One region of the Rhizobium sp. UGM030330-04 genome, then DNA from elsewhere that is predicted to be linked to it. Evidence: riboswitches for the same ligand, from Rfam matches in the RefSeq annotation. Region 1 holds a riboswitch; the other holds the start of a gene.
What was found. A riboswitch is a leader RNA that binds a small molecule or an ion and turns the genes downstream of it on or off. The one in region 1 is predicted to bind S-adenosylmethionine.
Positions count from the first base shown of each region.

Region 2: linked by a shared signal. The riboswitch ahead of metA (homoserine O-acetyltransferase MetA) and the one ahead of N434_RS01090 (O-succinylhomoserine sulfhydrylase) in region 1 are both predicted to bind S-adenosylmethionine.

Region 1 is NZ_QKML01000001.1:216,347-220,556, forward strand. Features, by position in the region: gene N434_RS01070 (hypothetical protein) at 1-21, opposite strand, end outside; gene aqpZ (aquaporin Z) at 74-799, opposite strand; tRNA gene N434_RS01080 (tRNA-Gly) at 939-1,012, opposite strand; gene N434_RS01085 (2'-deoxycytidine 5'-triphosphate deaminase) at 1,069-2,166, opposite strand; SAM riboswitch at 2,240-2,318, shown strand; gene N434_RS01090 (O-succinylhomoserine sulfhydrylase) at 2,362-3,546, shown strand; gene apaG (Co2+/Mg2+ efflux facilitator ApaG/CorD) at 3,771-4,163, shown strand.
Region 2 is NZ_QKML01000003.1:192,547-196,756, reverse strand. Features, by position in the region: gene N434_RS06060 (ABC-F family ATP-binding cassette domain-containing protein) at 1-719, opposite strand, end outside; gene N434_RS06055 (thiamine diphosphokinase) at 724-1,377, opposite strand; SAM riboswitch at 1,467-1,543, shown strand; gene metA (homoserine O-acetyltransferase MetA) at 1,626-2,552, shown strand; gene N434_RS06045 (aldose epimerase family protein) at 2,730-3,749, shown strand; gene mtgA (monofunctional biosynthetic peptidoglycan transglycosylase) at 3,765-4,210, opposite strand, start outside.

The DNA.
Region 1 (4,210 bases):
CAATATCGAAGCAAGATCCATGTCATCCTCCTCAGTCGTTTCCCCGACCATTCGGGAAAACAAAGCCTCATGTTCATGTCTGCGCGGGCTGGACAGAGCTGGCGTGACCGGCCTTCTCTTCCTCGCCGAAAATTTTCCAGACCACGGCGCCGATGGCGCCGCCAAGGATCGGAGCGAGCCAGAACAGCCAGAGCTGCTGCAAGGCCCATCCGCCGACGAACAAGGCCTGTCCCGTCGAGCGGGCCGGATTGACGGATGTGTTGGTCACCGGAATGGAAATCAAGTGAATGAGGGTGAGGGCGAGACCGATGGCGATCGGCGCAAAACCAACCGGAACCCTGCCATGTGTCGAGCCCAGGATGACGAGCAGGAAAAACGCCGTCAGGATCACCTCGATCAGCAGCGCCGACAGGAGTGAATATCCGCCCGGCGAATGTTCGCCATAACCATTGGCGGCAAAACCGCCAAGTTCAGCCCCGGCCTTGCCGGTAACGATGACATAAAGCGCCGCCGCGGCAACGATCGCCCCCAGAACCTGCGCCACAATATATGGAACGAGGTTCGAAACGGGAAATTTGCCGGCAACGGTGAGGCCAACGGAAACCGCCGGATTGAAATGACCGCCGGAAATGCCGCCGACCGCATAGGCCATTGTCAGGACCGTCAGGCCAAAAGCGAAAGCAACACCGAGGAAACCGATGCCGAGTTCGGGAAAAGCAGCAGCAAAAACCGCACTGCCACAACCGCCGAAGACGAGCCAGAAGGTTCCCAGAAATTCAGAAATAAGCTTGCGACTCATAACACTTCCCCATCATGTTACGACTGCATCAACTATTACGTGCAATTTAATCGTAGTCAAGCTAAATTGCACATTCGCACGGCCATCGACATGATAGCGGTCGAAGCCATGCGATAAAGTCAGTTTCGGAAGGCTGGACTGGAGCGGGTGAAGGGAATCGAACCCTCGTATTCAGCTTGGGAAGCTGCTGCTCTACCATTGAGCTACACCCGCGCCGCGCATAAGACATCGGATAGTTCGTATCGGGTGTCAAGCACCCGACGGGATCATTATTCCGCGCGAAAATGCTTGGAGAGTTTCAGTCCCTGCGCCTGATAATTGGAGCCGAGGCCGCTGCCATAAAGGCCTTCCGGTTTCTGCAGCATATGCTCGTACACCAGACGGCCGACGATCTGGCCGTGTTCGAGGATGAAGGGAACCTCGTGGCTGCGCACTTCCAGCACGGCGCGGCTGCCAGTGCCGCCGGCCTGTGCGTGGCCAAAACCGGGATCGAAGAAACCGGCGTAATGCACGCGAAACTCACCAACCAGCGGGTCGAAAGGCGTCATTTCGGCGGCATAGAGCGGCGGCACATGCACCGCTTCGCGCGAGACGAGAATATAGAATTCATCGGGATCGAGGATCAGTTCCGCGCGGCCGCGGGCGTAAAGCGGCTCCCAGAAATCGAGAACGTCATGCTGGGCCTTCTTGTCGACATCCACCACCGCGGTGTGGTGCTTGCCGCGATAACCGATCAACCCGTTTTCACCGAACCCCTTCAGGTCGATAGAGAGCGCGATGCCGCCGCCCGTCACGTTCGGGCTTTCGCTGGCGACCAGCGTTTCCGTCTCGTGCAGTTTCAGCAGTTCGCCTTCATTAAGCAGGGAATGACCGATACGAAAGCGGATCTGCGACAGGCGCGAGCCGCGGCGCACCACGATGGGAAAAGTGCGCGGGCTGATTTCCAGATAGAGCGGGCCCGCATATCCCGCCGGTATCTTGTCGAATTCCTGCGCGTTGTCGGTCATGACGCGGGTGAAGATATCAAGACGTCCGGTCGAGCTCTTGGGGTTGGCCGAGGCCGACATCTCCACCGGCAGGGCCAAGCTTTCCATGAGGGGAACGATGTAGACGCAACCGGTTTCCAGCACCGCACCCTGGGTGAGGTCCACCTCATGCAGGCTGAGACGATTGAGCTTGTCGATGACGCGGGTTCCGGGGCCAGGCATAAAACTGGCACGAACGCGGTAAGCCTTCGAGCCCAGCCGCAGATCGAGGCTGGCGGGCTGCACCTGATCGACATCAAGCTCGGCCTCGCTCTTCAGTTTACCGCCCGCAAACAGCGCGCGGATCGCGCCATCCGCCAAAATGCCCGTGGTTCTCGTCATGGTCGTCATTCCTTTTTACGGCGACAAAACCAAAAGGAAAGCATTGACGCAAGCCGATAACGGCAGTATGGCAAGCTTATCCCGTGGTGATTTGGCCGGTCGGCTTGCAGCCACGTTAAACAAGTGGCTAAAAAGACCGGGTGCTTGGAACCGGTCTGCTTTTGCGGCCGGTTTTTTTGTTTTGAAGGTGATCACATGAGCAATAAATGGCGCCCGGCAACCCAGCTCGTTCACGGCGGTACGCTACGCTCACCCTATGGTGAAACGTCGGAAGCGATCTATCTGACCCAGGGTTTCGTCTACGAAAACTCCGAAGCCGCCGAAGCGCGCTTCAAGGGCGAAACCGATGGATTCATCTATGCCCGCTACGCAAGCCCGACCAATGACATGTTCGAAAAACGCATGTGCCTGCTGGAAGGCGCGGAAGACGCCCGGGCGCTCGCCTCCGGCATGGCCGCCGTCACGGCCGCCATCATGTGCCAGCTGCGTGCCGGCGACCATATCGTTGCCGCACGCGCCCTTTTCGGCTCCTGCCGCTGGGTGGTCGAAACGCTTGCGCCGAAATACGGCATTGAGTGCACGCTGATCGACGGACGCGATCTCGGCAACTGGGAAAAGGCGATCCAGCCGAACACCAGGCTGTTCTTCCTTGAAAGCCCGACCAACCCCACGCTCGAAGTGGTGGACATTGCCGGCGTGGCGAAGCTTGCCAACCAGATTGGCGCGAAGGTGGTTGTCGACAACGTCTTCGCGACCCCGCTTTTCCAGAAGCCGCTCGAACTCGGCGCCCATATCGTCGTTTATTCGGCAACCAAGCATATTGACGGTCAGGGCCGTTGCCTTGGCGGCGTGATCCTTTCCGACAAGAAGTGGATCGAAGAAGAGTTGCAGGACTATTTCCGCCATACCGGCCCGGCAATGTCGCCTTTTAATGCCTGGACGCTTCTGAAAGGCATCGAGACCCTGCCGCTGCGCGTCAAGCAGCAGACGGAAAATGCCGGCAAGATCGCCGATTTCCTCGCCGATAGCGGCAAGGTCGCCAAGGTCATCTATCCCGGCCGCGCCGATCACCCGCAAGCCGATATCATCGCACGGCAGATGTCCGGCGGCTCGACGCTCGTGGCCTTCGAGCTGAAGGGCGGCAAGGATGCGGCTTTCGCGCTGCAGAACGCGCTGGAGATCGTGAAGATTTCCAACAATCTGGGCGATGCCAAGAGCCTCATCACCCATCCCGGCACCACGACGCACAAGAACCTCTCCGACGAGGCGCGCGCCGAACTCGGCATTTCCGGCGGCACCTTGCGCCTTTCCTGCGGCATCGAGGATACCGACGATCTGCTGGAGGATATTGCCAAGGGGCTGGCGGCCGTTTCTGCCTGAGCATTCAGTTCATGATCGCCGTGGCCCGCCTCCATGCCGGGCCACGGCGCAACCGAAAATCCCGTAGCGGGCAACCAATATTTACCTTTCCCGTTATCCCTAACGGTGGAAAATGGCGCGGCAGAAGGCGCCTCCCGCCCGTCAAGCCATTCATTTTCTTGACGATAGCCAGAGCCTATAGTGTAGGATGATGGTTGCAGGCATAATATCGAGGTATGGCGCGTATGTATCGTGCTCTGACAAGGGACATCGAGGTTACGGTCGATCCGTATTATCTCGAGGAACAATCCGACCCGGATGACGACCGTTACGTCTGGGGTTATAAAGTCGTGATCTCGAACAATTCCGACATCAGGGTAACGCTCGTCAACCGCTACTGGCACATAACCGACCAGAACGGCCAGGTGGATGAAGTTTATGGACCGGGAGTCGTCGGTGAACAGCCGCACCTGAACCCGGGCGACAGCTATGAGTACTCTTCCGGCTGCCCGCTGGATACGCCTTCAGGCCTGATGTTTGGCCATTATGAAATGGAAACGGAAAATGGCGAGGTGTTCAATGTCACCATTCCCGCCTTTTCACTGGATTCACCCGGCCTTTTGCGGGTGTTGAACTGAGTTCCATGGAGCCGGCACTAAGCCGCGCCCCCAGGAGCGCGGCTTCT
Region 2 (4,210 bases), on a different contig from region 1:
CGCGCGGTCACGCCGTACCGCATCCAGTGTTCTTCGCGTTCGATGGCCTTGCCGAGCTTGTGCTGCTCCAGTTCTTCCTCTTCCAGCACCTTGTCGCGCCATTCCTCAAAATGGGCAAAGCCACGATTGAGACGGCGGGACTGGCCGCGATCGAGCCATACGGTCGAAGTCGAGACTTTTTCGAGAAAACGCCGGTCGTGCGAAATCAGCACCAGCGCACTGCGCGACTGCTGCAATTCGCTTTCCAGCCATTCGATGGTGGGCAGGTCCAGATGGTTGGTCGGCTCGTCCAGCATCAGGATATCAGGTTCCGGCGCCATGACGCGGGCAAGCGCCGCGCGCCGCGCCTCACCGCCGGAAAGGCTCGCGGGGTTTTCCTGCCCGGTCAGCCCGAGATGCTCGAGAAGATAAGTCACGCGGTAGGCATCGTCACCGGGCCCGAGGCCCGCCTCGGCATAGGCCTGAACGGTGTCGTAGCCGACAAAATCCGGTGCCTGTTCCAGATAGCGGATGGTGGCGGCCGGATGCCGGAAAACCTCGCCCGACTGCGCCTCGACCAGCCCGGCGGCGATCTTCATCAGCGTGGACTTGCCCGAACCGTTGCGCCCGACAAGACAGATGCGGTCACCCGGCTCCACCTGAAGATTGGCGCCATCCAGAAGCGGGGTCACGCCGAAGGTCAGCTTGATATCGTCGAGTTTCAAAATAGGGGGTGCCAAGGCGTCAGGCTCCGGTCAGATCATAAGGGCGGGCGAGCACGATGGCTTTTCCGCTTTTCAGCGAGAAATGCACAGGGCCGCCATTCGCGACATTGGAAATAGTGCGGGAGGAACCGAAAGCAAGCGCGAAATCGTCAAGCGGATAACGCACATTGCCGATATCCAGCCCCCCAAGGGCGGTAAATCCGGCCACCGAGAACAACGAGCCGGCCGGCAGATCGACATCAAGCGAGCCGGGAAGCAGCGGCCGGGCCTCCTCCTCACCGGAGGTCAGCGTAACGTCGAGCCCCCGTTCGGCAAGCGCCACCGCGTAAAGCAGATGCTGCAGCGCGTGGTCGCTTCTCGCGCCCCCGAGCGCGCCCACCAGCAGCAGCGAATGCGCGCCGCGGGAAAGAGCCTCCGAGACAGCAATCTCACCATCCGTCACCGCCTTTGCGGCGGGGTAAGGCTGGCGTTCCACATCAGGCCAGGCATCGAGCAGCACTTTGCTGGCGGAATCGAAATCCCCGACCCACAGCTCCGGCTTAAGCCCGAGTGGGCCGGCATGGCGCATGCCGCTATCGGCCGCAATCACGCGGCTTTCCGCGACCGCCTCCTCAAGACGATCCGTAACCGTGACATCGCCGCCAAGCAGAATGGTGAAGCGCTCTTTATCCATGCCCTGCCTTATCGCAACTGGCACAAAAAGGGAAAGCCGAAACCCGATGAAATCAGCCTATATTGATTTTCGCCGGCTTCAGGATTATGAAACGCCTCAGTGGTGATTTGCCGACCGGCTTGCAGCCACTTTAAAGAAGTCGCTAAAGGGTCGAGGAAAAAGGCAATTTCCTGGGACCGGTCGCGATTTCGCTGCCGGTTTTTTTGTTTTCGCAACGTTCTTTACGTCATCCGAAAAGAGAGTTCGACATGCCGATCAAGATTCCCGATACGCTTCCCGCCTTTGAAACCCTCGTTCATGAGGGCGTGCGGGTCATGACCGAAACGGCGGCCATCCGGCAGGATATCCGCCCGCTCCAGATCGGGCTTCTCAACCTCATGCCGAACAAGATCAAGACGGAAATCCAGATGGCGCGGCTTGTCGGGGCCTCGCCGCTGCAGGTGGAGCTTTCGCTGGTGAGGATCGGCGGCCACCGCGCCAAGAACACACCGGAAGAACATCTCCTTTCCTTTTATGAGACGTGGGAGGAGGTGCGCCACCGCAAGTTCGACGGTTTCATCATTACCGGCGCACCCATCGAGCTGCTGGACTATGAAGATGTGACCTACTGGAACGAGATGCAGAAAATTTTCGAGTGGACACAGACCAACGTCCATTCGACGCTGAATGTCTGCTGGGGTGCGATGGCCGCCATCTATCATTTCCACGGCGTTCCAAAATATGAATTGAAGGAAAAGGCATTCGGCGTCTATCGTCACCGCAATCTCTGCCCCTCGTCCATCTACCTGAACGGTTTTTCTGACGATTTTCAGGTTCCGGTCTCCCGCTGGACGGAGGTGCGCCGCGCCGACATAGAAAAACACCCTGAACTCGAAATCCTGATGGAGTCGGAGGAAATGGGCGTATGTCTGGTGCATGAGAAAGCGGGCAACCGGCTTTATATGTTCAACCATGTCGAATATGATTCGACGTCGCTTTCGGATGAATATTTCCGCGATGCGAATGCCGGCGTGCCCATCAAGCTGCCGCATGATTATTTCCCGCATAACGACCCGGAACTTGCCCCGCTCAACCGCTGGCGCAGCCATGCCCATCTGTTTTTCGGCAACTGGATCAACGAAATATATCAGACGACACCCTATGATCTCGAAGCCATCGGTAAACTGGCGGCGTAAAGTGCGCCGCGTCCTGCCAAACGCATGCAACGCGTTTTCGTCCCTGGTTTAAGCATGTCCTTGTCCCAAAACCCCGGGACACTTTTGGTGGACATGCCTTGAATTGCGGGATTGCGAATTGCCGGAAAATGACGCAACGTCCGCCCGGCAATTCATAAATCCAGGGAGAGTGACGAGATGAGCGACGGTGCGGCACGGGAGAATTTCGGTTTCACGGCAACCGGCGAAAAGGTCGAACGCGTCACCATCTCGAAAGGTGGTTTGACGGCGAAAGTCATCACCTGGGGCGCCGTCATTCAGGACCTGCGCCTTGATGGCCATCAGCCACCGCTGGTGCTCGGTTTCGATAAATTCGAGGACTACAAATATTCCTCCTATTTTGGCGCCACACCGGGCCGCAACGCCAACCGCATCGGCAATGGCAGGTTCTCCATCGACGGGCACGAATATCAGCTGGAGCTGAACGAAAAGGGCGTAACCCATCTGCATGGCGGCAGCGACGGCATGGGCAAGCGCAACTGGATGCTGATGGAACATGGCGAAAGCCACGCGGTACTGCAGATCATCGATCCCGATGGCCGCGCCGGTTATCCCGGCAATTGCACGGTGACGGCCACCTACACGATCCGCGACGGCGGCGTGCTTTCAGTGGTTTATGAAACGGTGAGCGACAAGCCGACCATCGCCAATGTCTGCCAGCACTCCTACTTCAATCTCGATGGCGCGGAGACGGCGCTTGGACACGAGATCAGCATTGCCGCCGATTATTATCTGCCGACCAACGAACAGCAGATACCGACCGGCGAAATCCGCTCTGTCGACGGCACCGTCTTCGACCTGCGCCAGCCGACGCCGATGCGGCGCAAGGAGAATGGCGAACAGGTGCTTTACGATCACAATTTCTGCCTGTCGCCCGAGCGCCGCGCCAAACGCAAGGTCGCCCGCGCCTATTCGCCGGCCTCAGATATCGCCCTTGAGGTTCACACCACCGAACCCGGCGTGCAGTTTTATTCGGCCTTCAAGCTGAATGTTCCCGTTCCCGGCCTCGACGGCCGCCACTATGGCCCCTTCGCCGGTTTCTGCCTGGAAACGCAGATATGGCCCGACGCCGTCAATCACGCGGATTTTCCGCACGCGATCCTGCGGCCGGGCGAAACCCTGCGGCAGGAAACCGATTATATCTTCACGAAAGGCTGAGTTGGCGGGCGGGGATCAGTCCAGCACACAGCCGACATAGCCACCCGATGCCCGGGCACGCCGCTCGATAAGGCCCGCGAGCCTTTGCAGGCCGCGCCCCGGCTTGCTGGCGACACGGTCGATGGGATTGGGCAGGGAGACGGCCAGCAGTGCCGCCTGGCGGGAACTGAGCTTTGCCGCCGGAATCTTAAAATGGTGCTGCGCGGCGGCCTCGATGCCGTAAATACCCGGGCCCCATTCGGCAACATTGAGATAAATCTCCATCATCCGCTTTTTGGACCAGACGAAATCGGCGGCAATCGCCAACGGCAGTTCCAGCCCCTTGCGCAGGAAAGAGCGACCGTTCCATAAAAACAGGTTCTTTGCCGTCTGCATCGGAATGGTGCTGGCGCCACGGGTCGCGGCCCCGTCGAGTGCATTGCTGACCACCGACTGCATCTGATTCCAGTCCACCCCGCCAT